4 regions of the Serratia sp. NCCP-200 genome follow, and region 4 is predicted to be linked to each of the others. Evidence: predicted binding sites of a transcription regulator. Region 4 holds the regulator's gene; each other region holds the start of a gene.
What was found. Region 4 encodes Fur, which represses iron uptake genes when iron is present. Its sites were predicted from a motif close to ATAATAATGAGAACNACTATCAA; they were not measured.
Positions count from the first base shown of each region.

Region 1: a site for Fur is predicted at 3,561-3,583, ahead of fes (enterochelin esterase). Genes of this name have one in related genera too.
Region 2: a site for Fur is predicted at 2,074-2,096, ahead of feoA (ferrous iron transporter A). Genes of this name have one in related genera too.
Region 3: a site for Fur is predicted at 2,867-2,889, ahead of sodA (superoxide dismutase [Mn]). Genes of this name have one in related genera too.

Region 1 is NZ_BAAKUJ010000001.1:371,666-377,135, forward strand. Features, by position in the region: gene AC6HVW_RS01725 (FlxA-like family protein) at 1-328, opposite strand, end outside; gene AC6HVW_RS01730 (nucleotidyltransferase family protein) at 380-928, opposite strand; gene AC6HVW_RS01735 (TonB-dependent siderophore receptor) at 1,054-3,351, opposite strand; gene fes (enterochelin esterase) at 3,659-5,011, shown strand; gene AC6HVW_RS01745 (MbtH family protein) at 5,022-5,228, shown strand; gene AC6HVW_RS01750 (enterobactin synthase subunit F) at 5,267-5,470, shown strand, end outside.
Region 2 is NZ_BAAKUJ010000007.1:122,250-127,719, forward strand. Features, by position in the region: gene feoB (Fe(2+) transporter permease subunit FeoB) at 1-1,643, opposite strand, end outside; gene feoA (ferrous iron transporter A) at 1,719-1,943, opposite strand; gene AC6HVW_RS20800 (RNA 2'-phosphotransferase) at 2,535-3,077, opposite strand; gene AC6HVW_RS20805 (Tex family protein) at 3,342-5,470, opposite strand, start outside.
Region 3 is NZ_BAAKUJ010000006.1:38,323-43,792, forward strand. Features, by position in the region: gene AC6HVW_RS18870 (methyl-accepting chemotaxis protein) at 1-1,918, opposite strand, end outside; gene sodA (superoxide dismutase [Mn]) at 2,165-2,788, opposite strand; gene fdhD (formate dehydrogenase accessory sulfurtransferase FdhD) at 2,917-3,744, opposite strand; gene fdnG (formate dehydrogenase-N subunit alpha) at 3,918-5,470, shown strand, end outside.
Region 4 is NZ_BAAKUJ010000002.1:459,453-464,922, forward strand. Features, by position in the region: gene AC6HVW_RS07425 (beta-N-acetylhexosaminidase) at 1-2,056, shown strand, start outside; gene fur (ferric iron uptake transcriptional regulator) at 2,239-2,685, opposite strand; gene fldA (flavodoxin FldA) at 3,011-3,550, opposite strand; gene ybfE (LexA regulated protein) at 3,754-4,041, opposite strand; gene ybfF (esterase) at 4,289-5,071, opposite strand; gene seqA (replication initiation negative regulator SeqA) at 5,312-5,470, shown strand, end outside.

The DNA of each region.
Region 1 (5,470 bases), on a different contig from region 4:
CGGCCTGGAGCATTTGGATCTGGCCCATGATCTGCTGTTTTTGCTGCTCGATCTGTTTAGCATCGCCATCCGAGTTTTGCAGCTCAACGAGCTTTTGCTGTAGATTCTGGATCTGCTTAAATAGCGCTGAAATACGCGAGGCCGCGCTACTATCTTTTGGGGCCACGGGTGTATCAGTTTCGGTTTTTTTGGCTTTTTCCCCTTCAGGGGCATTATTAACCGGTGCCGACATCAGTGCAGCCCCGCCTTTACCCGTGGCGGTAAACACCTCGCGGACTCCGGCAATCGGGTTCTTGATGGGCACAATCATGGTAATGTTGGTCGACATGCGATCCTCCCAGGTAGCTTGTCAGAGGTATCGGCAAATCGCGGCAAAACTTTACCTTGGCGCCAGCTTTAGCTGCGGCCAGAGTTCGAGCCACTGCTTATCCACCACGCGTTGTTCGAAAGCGGCCAGGTTATTGCTCTTGGGGTTGAAGGTGATGCAGCGGTTGAACAGCGCCTGTAGGCCAAAAGGCGCGACGAGTTGGATGCTGCCATCGGCCTGCAATCTGGCACCCACGGCGGTTTCGATCTCCGTCCAGTAACTGATGGCGTCTTCGCTGTCGAGATAGGGCGCGCGATGACTACGCAGGTGCATACGCGCCTGATTCTTTACCGACCAAGGGTGTGCCGACCATTCCAGCAGGCGCGATTCCAGCATCTGGTCGCGCTCGGCATCGATATGGCGCGCATCGAAATGGATCACATCGATATCGTTGAGCGGCGTGCTGGTTGTAAAACCATGCAGCCGGTCCCACACCAGATTACGCACAAAGCCTGCGCCAAGGCACCAATCGTTCAGCCCGAGCCGCCGGGCGGTGGCTAATATCTGCATACGTTCGCTGTCTTGGCGTAACCAATCAATAATTTGTTGCTGTGGATCCATCATTTCTCCTTTGTCACCGTTACTCTAACCCGAAATGGGCAGCAGCGGGATCGGGATGAGTGTGGAAAACGGCAAAAAAAAGCGCGGCATAAGCGCCGCGCTGAGATTGGCTCGGTAGCATACATTTAGAACTGGGTATTCAGGCTCATAAAGTAAGTCCGGCCCGGTTCGTTATAGGTTGCCGCCCCGGCTCCATAGATATTGACGGCCCCGGTGACTGGGTTACCCACGTTTTGCGAGTTACCGGAACGGAACTGGCGTTTGTCGAACAGGTTCTCGATCCCCGTTGTTACGCTGATATTTTTAGTCAACGCATAGGTGCCGCTCAGGCCAAAGATTGCGTAAGGGCTGACCTCACGAGTTTCCGGCCCGGTGGTTGGCTCCCCACGGTAGTTGTATTTCTTCGGCTTTTGACGGCCATACCAGGTCGCGGTGGTCTGCAAAGACAGATCCTGCGTGGCCTGCCAGCTCAGGGTAGAGTTGATGGTGAACTTGGGAATAATCGACAGGTAATCACCGGTGGTTTTATTCTCGTTCTCAATCATATAGGTGGCGTTATTATTCCAGGCTACCGTTTCGCTCACCGGCACGTTCAACGTACCTTCCAGACCCTGGATCACCGCTTTCGGCACGTTCTCCCAGCGATAGATATCGGTTTTACTGGTGTTAGAGGCCGTTGGCGAATAGCCCGCTTCGATCTTGTTGCGGTAATCGTTACGGAAGTAGGTGATACCTGCCAGCCAGCCTTCATGGTGGAATTCCAGCCCGATCTCTTTGTTGATGCTGTTCTCGGCCTTAAGATCGTCATTACCCATCAGATAGCAGCCGGTTCCCGTTGCGCTGGCAGCACAGCCCTGGCCTTTGCTGTAGAGAATGTAATCGCCGTTGCTCTGGAACAGGTTAGGTGCTTTGTAGGCGCGAGCGATACCCATTTTCAGGGTAAACAGATCGCCCAATTCCTGTGACAGGTTAAGCGACGGGCTCCAGTTGTTACCGGCCATGGAGTGATGATCGTAACGTAGGCCTGGAGTCAGCATTGTGGTATCGGTCAGCTCGATATTATCTTCGGCAAATAGCGAGAAGATATCCGCGGAGGAATACGGGCTGCGGTTGCTACTATCGGTACCTGGGATCGCTCCCCCGGTATTAGTGCCGGTTAGCGATTGGGTGGTCGAAGAAGGATCTTTCATCTTCTGCTGGTTCCACTCGGTACCCAGCGTGGCGGTTTGTGGCACCCACATATCGAACGGAATGCTGACTTCACTGTGCGCCAGGAAATTATCCAGACGGGTGGTGTTGTAACTGTCGTTGGCGAAGATCCCTTCGGTGCCCCCGGCCAGCCCTTCGGCTAAACGGGTATTACGCGTGCGCTCAAACTGGACGTAGTTGTTGGTGCTGACGCCGTTATCCCAGGCACCACGGTAGTTGAGCGCATAGGTTTCGCGATACATACGGTTGGTTTCTTTACCGTAGTTGCTCTGCACCAGCGCATTGGTGTTGGTGTTCTGGGTATCCCCGGCGTACAGGTTACCTTGGCGGCCATAGGCATATTGGAAATCCAAGGTCTGCAGGTGGGCGAATTCCCAGCTCAGCAAGGCATCGATATTTTTGTCGATCACCCCTTCACGACCGGCAGGCAAAGTATTGGCATAGGTGCCGGTACGTTCGGACTGATGCCCCTGGTTGATATCCCAGGCGTCGGCCTGCGTTTTGCTGTAGCCACCGAACAGACGGAAGCTCAACTGATCGCTTAACGGGCCGGAAAGGCTGAAATCGGTACGCTTGGTGGCGCCTTCATCCTTATGCTGCGGTACGTTGAAATAACCGTTTAGCGAGCCATGAAGATCTTGGGTGGTTTTCTTGGTGATGATATTGACTACGCCACCTGCTGCACCGTTACCATAGCGGGCAGCCGCTGGGCCACGCAGCACTTCGATACGTTCGATCATATCTGGTGGCACCCAGGCAGTATCGCCACGGGTATCACGCTCGCCGCGCCAGCCTTGGCGCACCGAGTTACGGCTGCTGGCTGGTTTACCGTCGATCAGGATCAGGGTATTTTCTGGCCCCATACCGCGGATATCGATCTGGCGGTTGTTGCCCCGCTGGCCGCTGGTGGAGTTACCGGTCAGGTTGACCCCCGGCATGGTACGGATTAGCTCATTGATATCACGAGCGGGAGGGCGTCGTTTGATTTCTTCGGCAGTGATGGTGGAAACGCCGGGAGCTTGAAGGTTTTGTTTGGCGGCGGTGACAACGATGACATCTTCAGAGGCGGATTCTTTTTTACTTTTCTCAGCCAGCGCGGCGCTGTCTGAGGTGGTGGCCGTTTGCTCGGCATTGACCGTAACGGAAAATGCAGATGTGCCCAATCCTAACCCGATGAGTGTGGCTAAAGAATAACGAGATAACTTCCGATTCATTTTGAGGTTCCTACCTAACAACCCTTCCTGATGCGGCGCTGTGTGACAACCGGTAACGGAACGGTTTGTTGTAGTTTTATTGTGTAGTCGAAAATAGTAACGAAACCCGGAGGCCAGGCTGACTGGCAGCAAGATCCCGCTCAATAATTCGGCATCCATCCCTGTTGAAGAATGCCCGCTCTATTTCGAGCTTGTATACACTATTGCAAATGCAAATAATTATCAATAGTATTCCTTGTGCCGTTTGGCATTTGGGAACCGGTGAGTCGCACGGCGTGCCTTGCCAACAACACAATGAGTGGGCGTTTTGAAAACTGAACAACAACCAGCAAGCAGTACGTTATTGGCGAGCAAGCATGCAGGGAGCCACGGTTGGTGGCTGGATATCGCCCGGCGTGGTACCCCCTTGGTGGAACTGCAGGATAATGGGCGATGGAAGGTGACGTTCTTGTGGCGCGACCCTCAGGGCGGTGAACTGACCTCGGCTTATCAACGAGTCTGGATCCATATCAATTGCCTCACCGATCATCACCAAGCGTCGCCCCCGCAGAGCCTGCAACGGCTTGCAGGTTCGGACGTCTGGTATTGGCAAACCGAGCTGCAAGGCGACTGGCGCGGCAGCTACTGCTTTATCCCCTGCATGGAGGATCGTCCCTTCGAACCGCAGGGGGACAATTCCCACGCCAACATGCTTTCTATTCGCCACTGGTGGCACCAGGTGTTTGCCAACGCAACTCACGATCTGCTTAATCCTTACCGCGCCTGGCCTGGCGTAGGGGGGCACACGCTTTCCGGCTTGCATATGCCACAGGCTCCCCAACAACCGGCCTGGCGGGACTTTGACAACTATGCCGTGACCAGCGGCCGCTGTACGCCAGCACCGCCTGCCAAACTGCAACGGCATACCTGGCATAGCCAGCGATTGGGAACCTCCCGCCACGTCTGGATCTACTCCACCGGTGAAAGTAACCCGGCGGCGCGGCCATTGGCTATTTTGCTGGACGGCCAATTCTGGGCCAATCAGATGCCGGTCTGGGATCCGCTGATGCAACTGACGCGCACTGGCCAACTGCCGGAGGCGGTCTATATGCTGATCGACGTGATCGACCAGCAACACCGCGCGCGGGAACTGACCTGCAACGATGAGTTTTGGTTGGCCCTACAGGAAGAGTTATTACCGCAATTGGCCGAATGGGCCCCGCATAGCCGTGAGGCTGCCAACACCGTAGTTGCAGGGCAAAGCTTTGGTGGCTTGGGCTCGCTCTATGCTGGCCTGCGCTGGCCGGAATATTTTGGTGCCACCATCAGCCAGTCCGGCTCGTTCTGGTGGCCACGCCGCGATATGTTGCAACTGCCCACCGTGCCCGAGGATGCCTGCTGGTTGATCCGCCAGGTAGAAGACGGGCAGTTAGGTGCGCATGGCAAGCTGAAGGTGTTTTTAGAGGCCGGGGCGCATGAAAAGCTGGTCCACCGGGTGAATGACCGTATGGCGGCCCTGTTAAGTGAAACCGGGCATCAGGTGCAGTATCGGCTGGTGGAGGGCGGGCACGATGCGTTGTGTTGGCGCGGCGGTTTACTCGATGGTCTGCAAGCGCATTGGTCGGAGCTGGTCAACCGCCGTGCCGAATTGAAGCCGTCCGCCAACCCTCTTCATGCTTAAGGAGCAAGTAATGGAAACCTTAAACCCGTTCGATGACGAGCAGCAAATTTGCTACGTCCTGCGTAATGAAGAACTGCTTTACAGCCTGTGGCCGGATTTCAGCGCCATCCCGGTCGGTTGGGTCAGCGTTTTTGGCCCGGCTTCCCGGGAGCACTGCGTCAACTGGCTAGAACAGAATTGGCAGGATATGCGGCCCGCATCACTGCGTAAGGCGTGATGGAGACGCAGCAAGAACCGACAACAGGAGCGAACGTCGTGTCAGAAACCTCTATTTTACCCACCGGGCAACAGGTTACCGTTGAGTTGCCATTGGTGGCGGCGCAGCCCGGTATTTGGGTTGCCGATCAAATTTCACCGTACGGCAATGCCTATGCGGTCGCCCATTATATCGAACTGAATGGCCCGCTGGATAAAGACCACCTGTTACGGGCGATCTCACTGGGCCTGGCCGAAGTGGAT
Region 2 (5,470 bases), on a different contig from region 4:
AGCGCTGAATCATTGATGCTGTCTACCGGCTGCCCGCTGAACGAGAAGCTGTTCAAGCCGCCAATAAAGATGCTGGCAATCACGATCACTTTCCCGGCGCGCAGCACAAAACCTTTCAGGCGTTGCCAGGTTTGCAGCAACAGGCTTTTCAGATGCGGCACGTGATAAATCGGCAGCTCCATCACGAACGGCGATGCTTCTCCGCGCATGATGGTGTATTTCAGCACCAGGCCGGTGAGGATCGCCACCACGATGCCGAGCATATACAGTGAGAACACCACGCCCGCGCCGTCCTGGCCGAAGAAGGCCGCGGCGAATACGGCAAAGATTGCCAAACGCGCGCCGCAGGACATAAAGGGGGCCATCATGATGGTGATCAGGCGTTCGCGTGGGGCATCCAAGGTGCGTGCGCCCATAATGGACGGCACGTTACAGCCAAAGCCGACGATCAGCGGCACGAAGGATTTACCCGGCAGCCCGAGCGCCTGCATCAGGCGGTCCATAACAAATGCCGCTCGCGCCATATAGCCGGAGTCTTCCAGGAATGACAGGAACAGATACATCATGCCGATCTGGGGAACCAGCGGCAGCACGGTATTGATACCGCCCCCCACGCCCTGCGCCAGGAAGACGGTCAGCCACTGCGGGAAATGCAGGGTATAACCGATCCACTGGATGCCCTGAATAAAGATGGCCGCCGAACCGAGATCGAAGATTGGTTGCAGTGCGCCACCGATGTTGATCGCCAATACGAACATGATGTACATCACCAGCAGGAAGATCGGCACCCCCAGCCAGCGGTTGAGGATCACCCGATCCAGTACCTCCGTCAGGCGGTTTGGCAACGCCAGCTTGGAGTTGCTGACCGCATCGCAGATAGTGGCGATCGACTGGTAGCGGGCATCGGCAATTACCAGCGCGGGATCTTCCTGCTGCTGCTGTTGCAGCGCTTGCCTGGAATGAGCCAGCAGATCGGTGGCGTTCCCGGCTAACTGATGGCTGTAGATGTCGCCCTCCAGCATTTGCAGCGCCAGCCAGCGGCGTTGTTCGGTGGGCAACTGTTGAGGCATGGCCTCGGTCAGCGTAGCGATTTCGTCTAACAGCAGCGGCGGATAGGCCACCAGCGCTTTTAACTCATTGAAGCGGTGATTGTCGATGGTCTGTTTCAGCAGGCCAATGCCATCGGCCTTGGTGGAAACCATGGATACCACCGGGCAGCCAAGGCGCTCGGCCAGGGCAGCGACATCGATCTCAATATTCTGGCTCTTGGCAATGTCTTGCATGTTCAAGGCCACGATGCACGGAATACCCAGCTCCAGCAGTTGCAGCGTCAGGTAGAGGTTGCGTTCCAGGTTGGAGGCATCGACCACGTTGATCAGCATATCCGCATCGCCGCTCAGGATGTAGTGACAGGCGATCTGCTCATCCAGCGAGGTTTGTTCGGAGATGGTGGTGAGCGAGTAGGTGCCTGGTAAATCAACCAGCGTAACCTGCGACTGCGGCGTCGTAAACTGGCCCTCTTTACGCTCAACTGTCACCCCGGCCCAGTTACCGACCCGCTGGCGTGCTCCGGTGAGCTGGTTGAACAGCGTCGTCTTGCCCGAGTTCGGGTTACCGATTAAGCCAATAGTGATTTTTTTCATAAACCAACGTGATATCAGTAAATTAAGTATCGGCCGTGTTTGCACACGGCAACTGCCTGAGGCGGGGACAGCGCGTTACGCTTGGCTATCTAGCAGGATCAGGTCTATATCTTTTTTCCGCAGTACCAGGCTAACGCGGCGAGTCTTTATTTCTATCGGATCGCCAAATGGTGCCACGCGTACCACGTCAAACTGCGAGCCGGGCAGCATGCCAAGCGACAGTAATTTCTGGCGGTAGGCCGGGCTAATCTCGCTGGAGAAACCGGTAATTTTATAGGTATGTTTAGGAAGCAGCTGCATATTGCCTTCTCAATGCGTTGAGCATTCCCACAGGAATGACACCTTCAGAACATTTGCTGCCCAGACTACCTGTGAAAAGGTGTATGGGGCCAGGAGCGCCGAGCCAAAAACAGAGCAATGAATACACAGAATCATAGTGATAACAATTATCGTATTCAATACGGAATGTATGGGCAATTGTAAATGCTGTCATATCTGCAATGGACGCCTTGCCAGCTCCTGTTTTAGCACTAAGCCAAACGCACTGCAAATGAGTGCAAAAGGTTAATTAAGTTGCAAATTTGTGTATTTTCTTGCGGTAATGAAACAGTTGTAGCTCTATTGGCGTGGCTGAAAGTTTTATGGCGCAGATCTGGCAACATCGCCTGCTGTAAATGAGAGAGGTAAGTATTTGTGTTTACGACACAATCGACGAACTGAAAAGGTGGTGTTAATAAGGGTGTTAACAACGGAGCATTTTTACCGGCGTGCGGGCTTTAAGCGATAGCTCGAAACCGGGTGGCAAAATAATCGCCATTTTATTGCGGTAGGTCAAAATTGTCGGGGGTGGCGCTAGAAGGGCAAATGGCAAAAATGCCTTCATTTCTGCCATCACTTATCAATAAACTTTACTGGCACAGCCGTCGTCAACCAGACCCCATTATCAGCCTGATAAAATTTAAAGCCATTTTGGTACATTGCCAATGCATCAATGGTTAACACAACAGGTTTGCCATGCCTTTGGCCAACGGCGGTCGCTGTAGTGATATCAGCGGATAGATGCACATACTGACGGGAGCCAGCGATCAATCCGTCTTGATTAATTGAAGCGATAAAACGTGTTGCCGTGCCATGGTAAAGGTACTGTGGCGGGGTCTGTTCCTGATAGCTGATATCAACCTGTTTTGAGGAGTGCCCCTGTACCGCGCGGATATAACCGCCATCATCAGAAATAGAGAAGCGCTTCTTGTCGCTGTTCTCTACAACCGATCTGATTAGCGGCAGGTCAAGTATCCTACCCTTTTTAGCTGCACAGGCGATAAGCGAGTCGAGATTCGCCCATCCTTCACTGTCCAGCGTTAAACCGATAGATTCTGGTTGGTGGCGTAATACATAGCTTAAAAACTTGCTTACATCTTGATTTTGATGACCCATTTCACATTCCTTGTTGTTGGTATCGGCATATTACTGGGTAATCTATGGCTGGTGTCAATGAAGAGAGCAATTTTGCTGACGCTATGTAGGGTGGGATGTCATCCCCGAGCTAGTGGATTGATGACTAATTTACCTACGAACTCCAGAAGTCCATAGTTGAATACATGGATCTCATCGACCGTAATAAATCCGCGCTGTCTCTTGAGCGCAGAACCGATCAAGAGACAGCCGAAGGAGGGGATAAGGGTTTATCCCCTCAGCTCATTATTTCTTGCCAAATGCGGCGGCCAGCGCATCACCCATGGCGCTGTTACCTGCCGGGGTGCTGTTGCGTGGCTTAGGCTTATTGACCGCCGGGCGCGAAGTCTTATCGCGTGCTGGAGCGTTGTTATTGCCCCCGCCACGGCGTGCGGAACCCTCTCCCGGTTGCTCATCCAGACGCATGCTCAGCGCGATACGCTTACGCTGCAGATCCACCTCCATCACCTTCACCTTGACGATATCACCGGCTTTTACCACGGTATGCGGATCTTCAACGAACTTGTCCGCCAGTGACGAGATGTGCACCAGGCCATCCTGATGGACGCCGATATCAACAAAGGCACCAAAGTTGGTGACGTTGGTGACCGAACCTTCCAGGATCATGCCCACCTGCAGGTCGTTGAGGGTTTCCACCCCTTCGGCGAAGGTAGCCGTTTTGAATTCCGGGCGCGGATCACGGCCTGGTTTTTCCAACTCTTTCAGGATGTCGGTGACCGTTGGTACGCCGAATTTCTCATCGGTAAAGTCGCTGGCTTTCAGGCTGCGTACCGCGCTCGGGTTGCCCATCAAATCTTGCAGAGCCTGGCGGGTTGCGGCCAGAATGCGTTCCACCACCGGGTAGGTTTCCGGGTGAACGGTTGACGCATCCAGCGGGTTATCGCCGTGGTTGATGCGCAGGAAGCCCGCGCACTGCTCGAAGGCTTTTGGCCCCAAGCGGCTCACTTTCAGCAGTTGTTCACGGTTACTGAAGCGGCCATTCTCATCACGCCAGGTGACGATATTCTGCGCCATCATGCGTGTCAGGCCAGCAACTCGGGTCAGCAGCGGCACGGAGGCGGTGTTCAGATCAACCCCAACGGCGTTCACACAGTCTTCCACCACCGAGTCCAGCTTCTTGGCTAACTGGCTTTGGCTGACGTCATGTTGGTATTGGCCCACGCCGATAGATTTCGGATCGATTTTCACCAGTTCCGCCAGCGGATCTTGCAGACGGCGGGCGATGGAAACCGCACCGCGCAGCGAAACGTCCAGGTTCGGGAACTCCAACGCGGCCAGCTCGGAAGCGGAATACACCGAAGCTCCGGCCTCGCTGACGATCACTTTCTGGGCTTTAACGTCTGGGAACTGCTGTTGCAGCTCGGCATAGAAACGCTCGGTCTCGCGGGATGCGGTGCCGTTACCGATGGCAACTAGCTCAACCTTGTGTTTGATGCACAACGCGGCAACGACCGCAGCGGCTTTGGCTGCCTGCCCGGTGTGCGGATAAACGGTATCGGTGGCAACCAGCTTGCCGGTGGCATCCACCACCGCCACTTTAACGCCAGTGCGCAGGCCAGGATCCAGGCCCATGGTAGCGCGCATACCGGCCGGGGCTGCCATCAGCAGATCGTGCATGTTGCGGGCGAAAACGTTGATCGCTTCGTCTTCCGCACGCTCACGCAGGGTACTCATCAGCTCGGTTTCCAGATGCAGCAACACCTTGATGCGCCACGTCCAGTTAACCACGGATTTACGCCAGGCATCTGCCGGCGCGTTGTTCAGGCGCAGGTTGAGATGGTTGGTGATAATCAGCTCGCCCTGGCTTTCACGCGGGGTTTCTTCAAACTGCGGATCGGCGTTCAGCGCCAGTTGCAGCACGCCTTCATTGCGGCCACGGAACATCGCCAGCGCACGGTGCGAAGGCACTTGCGCAATAGGTTCATGGTGATCGAAGTAGTCACGGAATTTCGCGCCTTCCTCTTCTTTACCCTCGACAACCTTGGACACCAGATGGGCGTTTTTCCACAGGTAGTCACGCACCTTGGCCAGCAGGGTAGCGTCTTCGGCAAAGCGTTCCATCAGGATGTAGCGTGCGCCGTCCAGCGCCGCTTTGACGTCTGCCACGCCCTTTTCGGCATCGACAAACCCTTCGGCCAGTTGCTCTGGCTGCTGTTGCGGATCTTGCCACAGGGAGTCTGCCAGCGGTTCCAGACCGGCTTCAATAGCGATCTGCCCACGGGTGCGGCGTTTCGGTTTGTAGGGCAGGTAAAGATCTTCGAGTTCGGTTTTGCTTTGCGTGGCGTTGATTGCCCCCGCTAACTGCTCGGTCAGTTTACCCTGATCTTCAATGGACTTGAGGATGGTTTGGCGGC
Region 3 (5,470 bases), on a different contig from region 4:
AGGTCGTCCAGTTGTCTTCGGCGCTGGTGCTCGGTTTAGCCATTGATGGTGATTTGAGCTGGGTGGTTTTGGTTTCCACTGGTGCAGCCTTGTCCGCCAAACGGAATACCGAGACGCTTTGCAGCAGCATCTCAGCCTGCTCTTCCAGTGAATCGGCAGCGGCGGCAGACTCTTCCACCAGCGCGGCGTTTTGCTGCGTGGTGTGATCCATTTCCACGATGGCCTGACCAATCTGTGCGATGCCTCTGGTCTGTTCATCGGAGGCGGCGGCTATTTCAGCCATGATATCGCGCACGTGGGTGACCGAACGGACGATTTGCTCCATGGTGTTGCCGGTGTCTTCCACCAGTGCGGTACCGCTCTGTACCCGGTTGACCGACTCGGTAATCAACCCTTCGATTTCTTTCGCCGCCTGGGCGCTGCGCTGGGCCAGATTACGGACTTCGCTGGCGACAACCGAGAAACCGCGCCCTTGCTCACCCGCCCGGGCGGCCTCTACGGCGGCGTTCAGGGCCAGGATGTTGGTCTGGAAGGCAATGCCGTTGATCAGGGTGGTAATTTCGGCGATCCGCTGCGAACTGTTGGAAATATCCCGCATGGTGCTGACGACGTTGCTGACCAGTTTGCCGCCCTGCTGTGCGGTTTGTGAGGCATCGGTCGCCAGCTGGTTGGCGTGATGGGCGTTGTCGGCATTCTGCTTCACCGTGGCGGTGAGCTGTTCCATGCTGGCGGCGGTTTCTTCCACCGCGGCGGCCTGCTGTTCGGTACGTGAAGAGAGATCGGTATTGCCTGCAGCGATTTCCCCGGCGGCGGTGGAGACCTGGCTGACCCCCATCTGGATTTTCTCAATCATATCGCGCAGGTTCTGGCTCATAGCGGCGACGGCGTTAAGCAACTGGCCCAGTTCATCACGGCGAGTGCTGGTTTGTGCCTGGCGTAGATCACCCTTGGCAATGCGTTCTGCCAGTTCCAGGGTGCTGTTGAGGGGGCGAGTGATCTGCAATGTGATACGCCATGATATCAGCAGGCCAGCAAGAATGGCGATCGCCGTGGTGATCCCCATCTGCCATTGCGCGGTATTGATATTGTTATGGGTCTGCGTCAGCTCATCCTTCATGAAATTATTGACCAGCGTACCGATCTCGTCAGCGTAGCCGCCGAGCTGTTTACTGATCTTGATCTCATTCTCAACGGCGGGCAGGTAGGCCGCGATGTGGCCTTTATACTCGTCAAGCACGGTCAACAGAGGTTGGAGCAACGGGCGTTGTGACTCGTTCAGGCGTTGGCTGAGCGTGTTGGCGGCGCTGCGGGCGTCGTCGATGGCGCTGAGCAATGGGATTTCGGAGTCGCGGTTGGGTTGCAGCACCAGGCCACGGGCATAGTAGCGGATCTGGGTCAGCTTCTGGTTCAACTGGATAAACGCCAGTTGCAGATCGGTAGCCCCCAACTGACGTTCAACCTGGCTCAGGCTGTCCTGAACTTCGGACATGTTCCAGCTGGCTCGTACCGCGTCTTTATCCACCACGGCTTTGGCAAACATTTTCTGTTGTTGCTCATAGTTACCCAGCAACACCACCAAAAGCTCCAGATCCTTGCGGCTTTGCGCATCCCAATTCAGGTTTTGCGCGTGGCTGGCCAGTTGCAACGCGTTTTCGATATGTTTGCGGTTACGTTCAAGGTAGTCGGTGTTGTAATTTTGGCTAAACATGGCACGGGTGTATTTAGCCTGACTGATTTCGCCCGTTAACTGATAGCTGAAATCGATGCGGTCGCTGCGTGATTCGATAAGATTGAGGTAGGTTATCCCGGTACCAGCGATAACGATCGCCAGTATCAACATTAGAGAGAACCCGAGTCCGAGCTTTTTACCTACGGTGAGATGAACGATTTTTCCTGCCAAAGCTTGCAATGCCGCCATGATTTATCCCTCTTTAGGCGTTAGACAATTGAACAAAGCATCGGCAAGAAGCGGTTAAACTTTAGCGGGAAATGGGCAAAAAGATACCCGCATCAGCGGGCATCATCAGAGATATCCCCGTCGTCTTTCAAGCTGCAGCGTTGTTACCTGCACTTACTCACCCCAGTCACTTACGAAAAGTAAGCTCCTGGGGATGAGTAAGCTTGTCGCCTAGCTGCAGCTTGAAATCCATAGGGGAACGCCAAATTATTTCTTGGCTTCGGCGAAGCGTTTGGCTGCTTCGTCCCAGTTCACCACGTTCCAGAATGCCTTGATGTAGTCAGGGCGACGGTTCTGGAATTTCAGGTAGTAAGCGTGTTCCCACACGTCCAGGCCAACGATTGGCAAGCCTGAAGCGCCGGAGACGGCTTCGCCCATCAGCGGGCTGTCCTGGTTAGCGGTAGACACCACGGCCAGCTTGTCGCCTTTCAGCACCAGCCAAGCCCAGCCAGAACCGAAACGGGTGGCGGCGGCTTTCTCGAACTCTTCCTGGAATTTCTCTACGCTGCCGAAATCGCGCTCGATAGCGGCTTTCAGATCGCCATCCAGCGTGGTGCCGGTTTTCAGACCTTTCCAGAACAGGCTGTGGTTAGCGTGGCCGCCTGCGTTGTTGCGCATAAAGGTGCGCTTGTCTGCAGGGACTTTATCCAGATCCTGGATCAGCTCTTCTACGCTCAGCGAAGCCAGCTCAGGGTAAGCTTCCAGCACGGTGTTGGCATTGTTGACGTAGGTCTGGTGGTGTTTGGTGTGATGGATTTCCATCGTCTGCTTGTCGAAATGCGGTTCTAGTGCGTCGTAAGCATAAGGTAGGGATGGCAGTGAATAACTCATGATCATCATCTCCAGTAGTGTAGGGCGGCGCAAAATGTGAGCACCGCGTAAGCAGTATGATGCATTATAATTAATTAAATGATATTGAAAATGATTATCAATGCCCTACAGACTGTATGGATTAAGTCTTAATCGGTAATACGCTGCGGGTGTGTAAACACCGTTGCCCTGCCTGGCTTGCTAAAACCAACCAATGTCAGGTTGCTGCGCTCGGCGATTTCCACCGCCAGCGAGGTGGCGGCAGAGACCACAAACAGGATCTCGGCACCGCACATGGCGGATTTTTGCACCATCTCATAGCTGGCCCGGCTGGAAACCAGGATCGCCCCTTGCTGCCAGCCCTGTTTGGCGCGTATGCCGATCATTTTGTCCAGCGCCACATGGCGGCCAACGTCTTCGCAGCCGCCCAGCAGTTCACCCTGCGGTGAGATCCAACCTGCGGCGTGGGTACAACCCGTCAACTGGCCGACGTTCTGCACCTGACGTAGCTGGTCAAGGGCGCGATCGAGATTGGCCAATGAGAAGGTTTGGGTAAAGGGCAGCGGTGTGACCGGTCGGAAGATATCCGCCAACTGTTCGATGCCACAAACGCCGCAACCTGTGCGGCCCGCCATCGCCCGGCGGCGCTCCTTCAGCCCGGCAAAGCGGCGGCTGGAAAGCTCGATTTGTACTTCCATGCCGTTGCAGGTGGGATTAACCTCTATACTGAAGATATCCCGTGGCGAGTCGATAATCCCTTCCGAGAGGGAAAAACCGAGGGCGAACGCCTCTAGATCCTTTGGCGTACACATCATCACCACGTGAGAAATGCCGTTATACACCAACGCGACCGGCACCTCTTCGGCGAGCCAATCTTGCTCTTTGGTGGTCAGTTGCCCGCGCTGGTACACCGGAGCCTGGATCAGGCCCGTGAGCGCGTTCACATTTGTGGGCTGCTCTTGGTTAATTTTGTTCACTTTCCTGGCACCTGTTTGTAACAACCCTACGCCTGCTATGGTATTATTGCGGCGCCGTTGCGGCCCATTTGGCCAATACCCACATAAGAATAGTGATTTTAGCGCTTCCCGCTTTGAGGGGGAAAGCGTCATTTGAAACAATGTGACAACACGAGAGAGAAAGGAGACCCCCCATGCAGGTCAGCAGAAGGCAGTTCTTTAAGATCTGCGCTGGCGGTATGGCAGGAACCACGGTAGCTGCACTGGGCTTTAGCCCGGCGGTGGCATTGGCGGAAACCCGGCAGTACAAGTTGCTGCGCGCCCGTGAAACCCGTAATACCTGCACGTATTGTTCCGTCGGCTGTGGGCTGTTGATGTACAGCCTTGGTGATGGCGCCAAAAACGCCAAAGAGAGCATCTTCCATATCGAAGGGGATCCAGACCATCCGGTAAACCGTGGTGCACTTTGCCCGAAAGGGGCAGGTCTGGTGGATTTCATCCACAGCGAAAGCCGTCTCCAATACCCTGAATATCGCGCTCCAGGCTCAGACAAGTGGCAACGCATCAGCTGGGACGACGCCTTCACCCGCATCGCCAAACTGATGAAAGAAGACCGCGATGCCAACTTCGAAGCCACCAACGCCGCTGGCGTAACGGTAAACCGTTGGCTCTCGACCGGGATGCTGTGTGCTTCGGCCTCCAGCAACGAAACCGGTATGCTGACCCAAAAATTTAGTCGCGCTCTCGGCATGCTTGCCGTAGACAACCAGGCGCGTGTCTGACACGGACCAACGGTAGCAAGTCTTGCTCCAACATTTGGTCGCGGTGCGATGACCAACCACTGGGTTGATATCAAGAACGCCGACTTAATTATTGTCATGGGTGGTAATGCGGCAGAAGCGCATCCAGTGGGATTCCGCTGGGCGATGGAAGCCAAAATTCATAATAAAGCCAAGCTGATCGTCATCGATCCGCGCTTTACCCGTACTGCATCCGTGGCGGATTTCTACACGCCTATCCGTTCAGGTACCGACATTGCTTTCCTGTCGGGCGTCTTGCTGTACCTGATCACCAATAACAAGATTAACCGCGAATACGTGGACGCCTACACCAACGCCAGCCTGCTGGTGCGGGAAGACTTCACTTTCGACGACGGCCTGTTCAGCGGCTACGACGCGGAAAATCGCAAATACGATAAAACCACCTGGAACTATCAGCTCGACGAGAATGGCTTCGCCAAGCGTGATACTACGCTGCAGGATCCGAACTGCGTGTGGAACCTGCTGAAAAAACACATCAGCCGTTATACGCCAGAGGTGGTAACCAACATCTGCGGCACGCCAACCGAAGATTTCATCAAGGTGTGCGAATATATCGCCGAAACCAGCGCCAACGACAAGACGGCCTCATTCCTCTACGCCCTAGGCTGGACACAGCACTCGGTCGGTGCGCAGAACATCCGTACCATGGCGATGATCCAACTGCTGCTTGGCAATATGGGCATGGCAGGTGGTGGTGTGAACGCCTTGCGTGGTCACTCCAATATCCAGGGTCTGACCGATTTGGGTCTGCTGTCACAAAGCCTGCCGGGCTACATGACGCTGCCTTCCGAGAAGCAGGCCGATCTGGAAACCTACCTGAAAGCCAACACGCCGAAGGCGCTGCTGCCGGGCCAGGTCAACTACTGGAGCAACTACCCGAAATTCTTCGTCAGCATGATGAAGAGCTTCTACGGCGACAAAGCGCA
Region 4 (5,470 bases):
GGATCTGAAAGTGTTGCCGATGGCATCGCTGCGTGGGCAAATCATCCCAACCCCGATGGAAGTTAAAGTCCATGCGAAGGATATTGACCTGAGCAAAGGCGTGGCGCTGGAACTGAGCGCCTTGACCAAGCCAGCGGCAGATGCAGCAGCCGAGCGCTTTGCACTGCTGGGCATTGAGAGCCAGGCGAGCGGTTATCCAATCAAGACGGATATCAAGCCAGCTGCATTCAAAGGCGATCAGGCCGTGCCTGGTGCCTACCAGCTGAAGATCGGCGAGAAAGGTGCCGAGATCGTCGGTTTCGATCAGACTGGGGTGTTCTATGGTCTGCAATCCATCCTGTCGTTAATCCCTTCGGATGGCAGCAAGAAGATCGCGACGCTGGATGCCAAAGATGCACCGCGCTTCCAATACCGCGGCATCTTCCTGGACGTGGCGCGTAACTTCCACCAAAAAGACGCCGTATTGCGCCTGCTGGATCAAATGGCAGCCTACAAGCTGAACAAATTCCACTTCCACCTGACGGATGACGAAGGTTGGCGCATTGAGATCCCTGGCCTGCCAGAGTTGACCGAAGTGGGCGGCCAGCGTTGTCATGACCTGAGCGAAACCACCTGCCTGATGCCACAATACGGCTCTGGCCCGGCACCACACGGTGGCTTCTTCTCCCGTCAGGACTATATCGATATCGTTAAATATGCTCAGGCACGCCAGATTGAAGTGATCCCTGAGATCGACATGCCGGCGCACGCCCGTGCGGCGATTACTTCTATGGAAGCTCGCTACAAGAAACTGCTTGCCGAAGGGAAAGAGAAAGAAGCCAACGAGTTCCGCCTGGTGGATCCGACCGATACCTCCAATACCACCTCGGTGCAGTACTTCAACCGCCAGAGCTACCTGAACCCATGCCTGGATTCGTCCAAAAACTTCGTGGACAAAGTGATTGGCGAAGTGGCCCAGATGCACAAAGAGGCCGGCCAACCGCTGAAAACCTGGCACTTTGGTGGGGACGAAGCGAAGAACATCCGTCTGGGCGCTGGCTATACCGACGTGAAAAATCCGGAAGCGGGCAAGGGTATCCTCGACCTGAGCAAAGAAGACAAGCCGTGGGCCAAGTCGCAGGTTTGCCAGGCCATCATCAAAGACGGCAAAGTGGAAGATATGGAACACTTGCCGAGCTACTTCGGTCTGGAAGTCAGCCAGTTGGTGAAAGCACACGGCATTGACAGAATGCAGGCGTGGCAGGACGGCCTGAAAGATGCCAAAGACTCGAAGGCCTTCGCGACCAACCATGTGGCGGTGAACTTCTGGGATACCCTGTACTGGGGTGGTTTCGACTCGGCTAACGACTGGGCGAACAAGGGTTATGACGTGGTGATTTCTAACCCGGACTACGTCTATATGGACTTCCCGTATGAAGTCAGCCCGGACGAGCACGGTTACTATTGGGGCACCCGTTTCAGCGACGAGCAGAAGATCTTCAGCTTTGCGCCGAACAACCTGCCGCAGAACGCCGAAACCTCGGTTGACCGTGACGGTAACCACTTCACCGCCAAGAGCGACAAACCATGGCCGGGTGCATATGGTCTTTCCGCCCAGCTGTGGAGCGAAGTGGTGCGTACCGACCAGCAGATGGAATACATGATTTACCCACGTGCCGTGTCGCTTGCAGAACGTGCATGGCACCGTGCCAGCTGGGAGCAGGATTACAAAGCTGGCCGTGAGTACAAAGGCGGCGAAACCCATCAGGTCGATACCAAAACCCTTGATAAGGACTGGCTGCGCTTTGCCAACCTGATTGGCCAACGTGAGCTGGCCAAGATGGATAAAGCGGGCGTGAGCTATCGCCTTCCGGTCCCAGGGGCACGCATCATCGGTGGCAAGTTGGAGGCGAATATTGCTCTGCCGGGCCTGGGAATTGAATATTCCACCGACGGCGGCAAACAGTGGCAGCGTTATGACGACAAAGCTCGCCCAGCGGTGGCGGGTGATGTGCAAATCCGTGCGATTAGCCCGGATGGCAAACGCTTTAGCCGTGCCGAGCCAGTGAAAGCGTAAGTGAGAACTCCGCCCGCCTACGTGTCGGTAGATGGGCGGAGAGAGTGCGAGGTGAGAGCTAACTGCAATTGTGATAATTGAGTGGATATTTTTCCCCGGGCCTGTCCGGGGATTTTTTTATCTGTCATTTAGGCATAAAAAAACCGCCGTGTAGGCGGTTTTCGCGTTCTGGCGGGCCAGGATCAGTTCTTATTGTGCAGCGTTTCGTTCTCGCGGCAATCACCGGTTTCACAGTGGCCGTACAGATACAGGCTGTGGTTGGTGAGCTTGATACCGTGTTGCTTGGCGATATCGCGCTGACGCACTTCGATGGATTCGTCGCTGAACTCGATCACTTTGCCGCAGTCCAGGCAAATCAGGTGATCGTGGTGGTGTTGCTGAGTCAGTTCGAAAACCGACTTGCCACCTTCAAAATTGTGGCGGGTCACAATACCTGCGTCGTCAAACTGGTTCAGCACACGGTATACCGTGGCCAGGCCAATTTCTTCGCCCATATCTATCAGTTTTTTGTACAGATCTTCCGCACTGACGTGATGGCATGCCGGATCCTGCAAGACTTCCAGGATTTTGAGTCGCGGAAGAGTGACTTTTAAGCCAGCCTTCTTCAATGCGGAGTTGTTATCAGTCATGCGGATTCAGTCCTGTTACTATGCTAATCAAGTTGAGGCGTTCTCGCCTATGGCATCGGTTGGCACAAAGCGTTAATTGCGTCTCATTATAGAACCGGTTGCTGCAAATAGAAACCGCCGGTTGTTAACAAACATATCTTTGCACTTTACCAGGGTAACCATGCAAAGCTTTGATGGATGGGATAAACCGATGTCTCAGTCTACCGTGGCGAGGTAGGAAGTTACAAACTTGTAGCTTCTATTGCTCTAATCCGTGATGCCGATAACAGAAGGGCGCGCTATACGGCGCCCCTACCATGTGTTACGTATCCGCCGGGGCAGAGGCTTAGCCGACGATCTCGGCCAGGCTCAGCTCTTCACTGATTTGCTTGACCCAAGCGTCTACACGTTCGTTGGTCAGCTCAGGTTGACGATCTTCGTCAATGGCCAGCCCGACAAAGTGATCATCGTCTGCCAGACCCTTGGAGGCTTCAAAATGGTAGCCTTTGGTTGGCCAGTGGCCGACGATGGCCGCACCGCGTGGTTCAATGATGTCGCGGATGGTGCCCATCGCATCGCAGAAATATTCCGCGTAGTCTTCCTGATCGCCACAGCCAAACAGCGCCACCAGCTTGCCGTTAAAGTCGATGTCTTCCAGCGTCGGGAAGAAATCATCCCAGTCGCACTGGGCTTCACCATAGTACCAGGTTGGGATACCGAGCAGCAGGATATCAAACGCTGCCAGATCTTCTTTGCTGCTTTTGGCGATGTCGTGGATTTCTGCCACGTCGTTGCCGAATTTTTGCTGAAGCGTCTTTTGGATCATCTTGGCAATGTTTTCGGTATTGCCAGTGTCGCTGCCAAAGAAAATGCCTACATGAGCCATAGTAAAGATAACCTTTTAATTCAAATGAATGTGTTGCGTAAACGCGGCCTGAGGCGCTGCCAAGGGCAGGTTTGCTCAGCCGTAAATGCGTATCATGCCAGAAATTTGCCCTGAGGTTTTATCGCGTTTATGCGATGCCTCTGCGGAGGTGGAACCGATCTGGCGTCATCCTTAACGCCGTGCCGCGTTTGCGGCAGCAGAGATCAGTGTTCTGGCTGTTCTTCTGCCAGTTGGGCCAACAGCATTTGTTCGATCAATTCGCTGCGGCTGATATTGCGCTGGTCGGCCAGTTTGTTGAGAGCATCTACCGCGTCTGCGTTGATTTTCAGCTCCACACGCCGTAATCCACGCACTTTGTCCCGTCGTAGCTGATTGCGCTTATTAATTCTAAGCTGTTCATCTCGGGAAAGCGGGTTGGTTTTCGGGCGCCCTGGACGGCGTTCATCTGCGAACAGATCCAGCGTCGTGCGATCCGTTTGTTCTTTTGCCATTGTTGCGCTACTGCAAGGGAGTTTGCATCAAAAAGCGGTTTACGCTTCCAGACGGTTCGATTTACACAATTCGGGCCAATAAACCCTAACCCAAATTCACCCCCAGCCAAGCGCAGCTTCACACCTGGACAGGGTGGCAAAATTATAGCGCGCCATATTACCCCAGCAGATGGAGCGACGACAATGCCTAACTTAGCTACAAACGCGCTAAGCTATTCTCTCTAGCGCGTTTTTTCGCCACTTGAGCTCACGGCTGGTCAATAAAGCGGTGGATTGCCCTTAATACAGCGTCCGGTTTCTCTGCATGGACCCAGTGGCCGGTGCCTGCAACCACATAGGCGCGTGCCTGCGGGAACTGGCGGGCGATGTCATCGCGGTAGCTATCCTGCACGTAAGGCGAGAGGCCGCCACGGATAAACAGCGTCGGGTGCGGCCAGGGTGGAACCTCTTGCCAGCCGATAATGTTCTCATATTGCTCGATCAGCACCGGCAGATTGAACCGCCAACTGCCAGCATGGAAAGATTTCAACAGAAACTGGATCACGCCTTCTTCATCCAGCGTGGCTCGCATGAGCTGCGCAGCCTGCTGACGCTGGGTGATACCCGCATCGGTGACGGCTTGCAGTGCGGTAAAGATCTGGTCATGGCGGCGGGTGGCGTAATCCACCGGGGCGATATCGATCGCCACCAGCCGTTCAATCCGCTCCGGGGCTAGCGCGGTCAATGCCATCGCTGCTTTGCCGCCCATTGAGTGGCCGATCACGATGGCTCGCTCGATTTGCAAATCGTCCAACAGCGTCAACAGATCCTGCGCCATGGCTGGGTAGGTCATCTCCGCTGCGCGCGGTGACAGCCCGTGATTGCGCAGATCGACCTTGATCACCGTATGCTGTTGGTTCAGGTCGCGCGCCAGCACGCCCAGGTTATCCAGATTACCGAACAGACCGTGGATCAGCACGATCGGTAAGCTGGCAGGTGTGGCGGCCTCAGAGGCCAGTAATTGATAATGTAATTTCATGGTGAAGTTCATGACTTGATAACATTTAGTTAGGTTATCATGATTGCAGAGATATTGGTTTGTTCGCAGAATTTTGCCGATATTTCATGGTATGGTGAGGGGTTGGCGGCCAAGGCGGTTGGCTAAAGTCTGCTTTTGCCGTTTGGGAGAACATTGTAGTGTTCGCACCCGCGCTTTTAACCTTATAATCCCATGGCTTGAATGCACCAATTGGCTTCAGGTTCATAAGTAGAAAAAACGTACTGGATAAAGATGAAAACTATTGAAGTCGACGAAGAACTTTACCGCTATATTGCCAGCCACACGCAACATATCGGTGAAAGCGCGTCTGATATTTTACGGCGTATGTTGAAGTTTACCGCAGGCCAGCCTGTGCGCACGGCCCCTGTGGTTGCCAGTGGTCAGGCAGAG